DNA from 2 places in the Alkalihalophilus lindianensis genome. Region 1 is predicted to be linked to the other one. Evidence: predicted binding sites of a transcription regulator. Region 1 holds the regulator's gene; the other holds the start of a gene.
What was found. The regulator LexA, encoded in region 1, represses DNA repair genes until DNA is damaged. The targets are predictions, from matches to a motif close to CGAACATATGTTCG.
Positions count from the first base shown of each region.

Region 2: parE (DNA topoisomerase IV subunit B) is a predicted target of LexA. The motif match lies at 1,902-1,915, and genes of this name have one in related genera.

Region 1 is NZ_JAWJBA010000004.1:336,973-340,001, forward strand. It holds gene RYX56_RS14250 (hypothetical protein) at 112-438, shown strand; gene RYX56_RS14255 (hypothetical protein) at 474-701, shown strand; gene RYX56_RS14260 (hypothetical protein) at 774-1,028, shown strand; gene lexA (transcriptional repressor LexA) at 1,175-1,798, opposite strand; gene RYX56_RS14270 (hypothetical protein) at 1,946-2,230, shown strand; gene RYX56_RS14275 (YneB family resolvase-like protein) at 2,190-2,894, shown strand; gene RYX56_RS14280 (DUF896 domain-containing protein) at 2,966-3,029, shown strand, end outside.
Region 2 is NZ_JAWJBA010000001.1:787,232-790,260, forward strand. It holds gene RYX56_RS04310 (DUF2254 domain-containing protein) at 1-562, opposite strand, end outside; gene RYX56_RS04315 (CoA-binding protein) at 683-1,096, shown strand; gene RYX56_RS04320 (GNAT family N-acetyltransferase) at 1,138-1,698, opposite strand; gene parE (DNA topoisomerase IV subunit B) at 1,959-3,029, shown strand, end outside.

The DNA of each region.
Region 1 (3,029 bases):
AAATAAAAGCTTGTAGGTTTAAAAAATTTGCTTATACCATGAGTCTTGTCTATACAGTCCAGTTATAGAAAACATATACATAAGTATTCCAGAAAAGAAGGAGGGAAACATATGTTTTGGTGCCATAGAGACTGTAAGTGTAAAAAGGGTGAATTTGACGTAAGAAGTAAAAACAGGAACAAAAATGATAATAGAGTAGACAACGAAAACTTTTTAAAAGATAAAAACTACAACTATAACTTTAATAATTCCTATGTGACAGATAGCGGGAATTCAAATGTAAATGTGTATGTCGATACAGAAGCATTTGCAAGAGCTAATGCTGGCAGAGGACCGGTTGCTGGTGATCGCGACCGTCGTCATGATGACCGTAAACGTGACCGTAAACGTGACGAAAGACGCAGTGATAAATGCTGTTGCAGAAGTTTTTTCTGGTAATTTTGAATGAATATTAAAAATAAGGAGGAGAAGAAATGAGTCGTAAAAAGAAGCGTTTACACCGTGAATTACCTGAAATTTGGTTAAATGCCGAGATTGATAACGATAACAAAAACCGTAATCGTGTAGACAATGAGAACATCCTAAAAGACAAAAACTACAACTTCAATTTTAACGAGTCTTATGTAGACAATAGCGGGAATTCGGAAGTTGATGTATATGTGGATACAGAAGCATTTGCAAGAGCTCGCGCTAACAGATAATTAGTGGGTCCTATCAAAAATGGGCATTAGCTATGCTAATGCCCATTTAAATATAAGAGTGAGGTGAAATTCATGCAGCATCGTAACCAAACAGATACAAAATCTGTTGTAAGTGAGAGTGGAAACTCTGATGTAGATGTTACGGTTAATATCGATACTTCAGCTTTGGCTTATGCCTTTGCTTGTTATTTATATGCGGATGGCCGCTTAGACCAAAATCAATATCGCACGATGGTAAGAGAGATGGACCGTCAATTTAAACGTAGAGGCTATCAATCAATGGATCCTAACTACAATGCACCATTAATTAGACCATGGGCATTATAAAAGTTGAACATAAGCAATCAGTTTATAAATAAATAAAGAGGAGAGGTCGACGTTTAACCATTGTTTGATCTCTTCTTGGTTTGTTTTAATAAAGCAGGTATAAAAAAAGCTTGTCCTCATAGGATAGAGGGACAAGCTTTTTACTATTAATGAAGGGTGCGAAATACACCGATGACTTTACCGAGTACCGTAACATCTTTTAAAAGGATAGGCTCCATTGTTGCATTTTCTGGTTGTAAGCGGATGTAATCTTTTTCACGGAAGAAACGCTTGACGGTTGCTTCATCCTCATCTGTCATGGCAACAATAATATCACCATTATTCGCTGTTTGCTGCTGCCGAACGATAACCATATCACCGTCATAGATCCCAGCTTCAATCATACTATCACCTTGGATCACTAACACATAAACAGAATCATTCGTCACAAAATGATCAGGTAATGGTAGATAGTCTTCTACATTTTCAATCGCTGTAATCGGAAGACCTGCGGTTACTTTACCGACAATTGGTACGTACGCAGTTCGTTTTTCGTTGACTACTGTATCAAGTTCATCGAGTTCGAGAACCTCAATGGCTCTAGGTTTAGTCGGGTCTCTTCTAATAAAACCTTTCTTCTCTAGTCGTGAAAGATGGCCATGAACAGTAGAACTTGAAGCAAGTCCAACAGCTTCACCAATTTCTCGTACGGAAGGTGGATAGCCTTTCTTTTTCACTTCTATCTTAATGTAATCTAGGATTTCCTGTTGACGTTTTGATAGTTTTGACACGGTTAACACCTCGCTTGTGTTTTTATCTTGCCTAAATTGTACCATGCGAACATACGTAATGCAAACATAAGTTCTAAAAACGCTTGACACAAACGAGTGTTCTCATTTATAGTGAATGGGAACAAACATTCTTATGGGGTGATGGAAATGTTAAAAAAATTATCAGGTCAAGAACGATTTATTATTATTACAGCGGTTTTCGCGTTGATGTTTATGTATAGTTCGATCCTCTTCTCCGGGGAAATCAGTATTAAGGAAGAAACAGTAGTAGAAGCTGAAACGATTGCACAACAATCCGATTTATTAAATAATGAAGAGGCGCCTTTAACAAATGGAACTATTATTCAAGCAAATCAACTAGATTCACTAGAAAAGGAGACTGAAGAATTGTATGCCTATGCGTACGAGAAAACAAGCAAAGATGATAAATGAAGAAAAAGCAATTATCTATTGTCGAGTTAGTACAGAAAAAGAAACGCAACAAACATCGATTGAACGTCAACGAGCAGAATTAGAAGAGATTGCTCATAGAAACGACTTTACCATCGTGGAGATTATTGAAGAGAAGGCTAGTGGCTATGAAGTGGATCGTGATGGCATGCTAAAGCTTCTAGATTACGTGAAACAAGGAGATGTCTCGGTTGTTCTCGTTCAAGATGACACCAGAATTGGGAGAGGGCATGCCAAAATGGCGATTCTTCACCAATTACGAAAAGATGGGGTTAAAATTTACACGATTCAAGATGAGGGAGAGCTTCAACTATCTGAAGCTGACGCGATGGTACTAGATATTGTTTCAATCGTCGAAGAGTATCAGCGCAAATTACATAATTTAAAGATCAAAAGAGGAATGAAGGCCGCTGTTGATCGAGGGTACAAGCCACAAGACAATTTGGGAGGCACTCCTAGTGGGGGCCGAGAAAAAAAAGAAGTACCAATCGAAGAAATTGTTCGCCTCAGGGAGCGGAAATTAACCTTTCATGACATTGCTGCTACCCTTAGAGGGTTTGGTCATGACGTATCGAAAGCAACCGTCCATCGTAGGTATCGTGAATATGAACAAGAGCAAGCTTCAAGTAATCACCTTGACGATTAAGCACATAACTTGATTGACGTAAAAACTCATGGTAAAGTATAGTCTGGTTATGTAAAAGGTGGTGAATGGCGATGTTATCTAAAGAAAAGATCGCACGAATTAATGAGCTATCAAAGCGAGCTAAATCAACTGGTT
Region 2 (3,029 bases), on a different contig from region 1:
TTATGTCTTCATAATAACGGTTGATTGCAGCAATTGTATTATCAGTAATTTGGTGAATTAAGTTACTTACTTGAATCCACCTTCCTACATGGTGAACAAAGAATACAAAGAACCCTACACAAACACTTGCAAACCCTACAGCTACTGTAGGAGATATAAATACTGTATTCGCTCTTTCTTCACGTAAAATAAGCAGTAAAACCAACGAGAAGAGAAAACCACCTATAAATACACCTAGAATACGTTGAGTATGGACATCACTCATAAAATTTTGCATCGTTCTAGGAGAAAATTCTGATAAATATGTTGTTAATACGACCATAATCGTTGAAAAAGAAATCGTCGTCATTGTCAATAAGGAAGATGAGATTGTACTTAGTAACGTTTGAGCGAGATTAATATCGGTTATAAGATAACTAGGTATACGAGAGAAGAGATCTGTGTGGTTGATTAAATAACGATCGGTACTAAAACAAATAATTGCAAGAATAATTGAAATCACACTATAAAGAGCTGGTATAAAATAAAATTGATTACGAATTTGCAACCACCTTGAATGCACATCATCACTCTCCTTATACCTTTTCAGTTAGTATAAACAGATTAGACGTACCTTATTTAAGAGAAGGAATAATAAGGGCACGTAACGAAGAAGACTATTATAGAAAAGGAGCTGAAAGAGATGTCCATTCAAAATCCATCAGATGATAAAATTAAAGAGGTTTTACATACGAGTAAACGGATAGCTGTAGTAGGCTTATCAGGAAACCCAAGCAGGACTTCTTATATGGTTTCTGAAGCCATGCAAAATGCAGGATACACGATCATTCCAGTCAATCCAACTGTTGAGGAAGTACTAGGAGAAAAAGCTGTCGCGCGCTTACAGGATATCGAAGGAGAAGTCGACATTGTCAATGTCTTTAGACGAAGTGAGCACTTACCAGAGGTCGCCAAAGATACTGTTGAAATTGGAGCAAAGACATTTTGGGCCCAACTTGGCGTTGCTAATCAAGAAGCTTATGATTATTTACATGAGCATGAGGTTGAGACGATAATGGATCGTTGCATTAAAGTAGAACATGCAAAGTTCAAATAATAATCGTAAAAACGTGCCCTCTTAATGAAGGCACGTTTTCTTTAATTTATATTTGGTTGAGATACATACACTAGGTTATCGGTCCATTCCCCAAATTCATAAATAAATCCTTTTCGTACGCATTCATATTCCATCCCTACACGTTTTGCTAAAGCAATGGAACCATGGTTATCTAGGTTAATATGAGCTTCGATGCGATGATAGTTCAGATTGTTGTGGGCTAGGCGCAATACTTCTTCTACAGACTCCTTACCATACCCTTGACCCCAATAGTGATTATGAATGGAATACCCGATTCTCCCCCAGTGAAAATCTTCACGTATTAAGGTAGAGACATCAATCACCCCAAGATGAGCCCCATCCTTTTTTCTAAATACACCGAATACATACAACGTATCTTGTTTGGCCGAAGATTGATGATGGTTTACTAAATCATAAAACCATTGCTCTGTGCACACACTCATATTAACTTTCCCTTCATCATATCGATGTTTTGAAGGTTCGCGCCGTTGATATTGCGTGAGCCAATTAAGGTAGTCTTGATACACATAAGGTCTAATTTCTAAGCGGTTTGTTAAGCCTGTTAGTATATAAGGATTCACGGTTGTCCTCCTGTATAAACGTAAGTAAATACCCGTTGTTCTATAGTTGATTGTATTATAGCATGGTATGTGGTGGATGAATCGTCAATGATTCGTCAAATTCCGCTATGACTTTTTTCATAGAAAAAGCAGGAATCCCCAAAAGAGGTTGCGAATACTGAAATAACAGCTACAATAGTAAAGGCGATAGTGAACGTATAATAGAAACGTGTGTTCGTTTGTGCTACAATATAAGTAGCATGTTGAAAGGAGTACCAATCTTGGCAAAGAAACAGCATCTTGATTATAACGATGACGCAATACAAGTATTAGAAGGATTAGAGGCGGTAAGAAAACGCCCTGGTATGTACATAGGAAGTACAGATGGACGAGGACTTCACCATCTTGTATATGAAATTGTTGATAATGCAGTAGATGAAGCACTAGCAGGATATGGTTCATATATTAAGGTAACCATTCACCGTGACAACAGCATTTCCGTCTCAGATGAAGGTCGTGGAATGCCTGTTGGAATGCATAAATTAGGAAAACCAACCCCAGAAATTATTATGACTGTATTGCATGCTGGGGGTAAATTCGGACAAGGGGGCTATGCAACTAGTGGAGGGTTGCATGGCGTAGGCGCGTCTGTCGTAAATGCTCTCTCCGAATGGCTCGTAGTTGAAATCAAGCGTGATGGCACTGTGTATAAGCAGCGTTTTGAAAATGGCGGTAAGCCTGTTACTACATTAGAAAAGCACGGTTCAACGAGAAAAGCAGGGACAACCATCCACTTCAAGCCTGATCCAACCATTTTTAGTGTGACAACATATAATTTCGAAACATTATCTGAGCGATTACGGGAAGCTGCATTCCTTTTAAAAGGATTAAAAATTGAATTAGTTGACATGCGAAGTGACCAGGAAAATGAACTATTTCATTATGAAAATGGAATAGAGGCGTTTGTTGAATATTTAAATGAAGATAAAGAAACGCTTCACCCAGTTGTATTCTTTGGTGGGGAGCATCAGGAGATAGAAGTTGAATTAGCATTTCAATTCAATGATGGCTATACAGAAAGTGTCTTGTCTTTTGTTAATAATGTTCGTACCAAAGATGGTGGTACACATGAACTTGGTGCAAAAGCAGCCATGACTCGTGCAGTGAATGAATACGCGCGTAAAGTAAAACTATTAAGAGATAAAGACAAAAATTTAGATGGGTCTGACATTAGAGAGGGATTCACAGCGATCGTATCTGTTCGTGTGCCTGAGGCGAAGCTTCAGTTTGAAGGACAAACAAAAAGCAAGCTAGGTACACCAGAAGCACGATCGGCTGTCGATGGCCTTGTA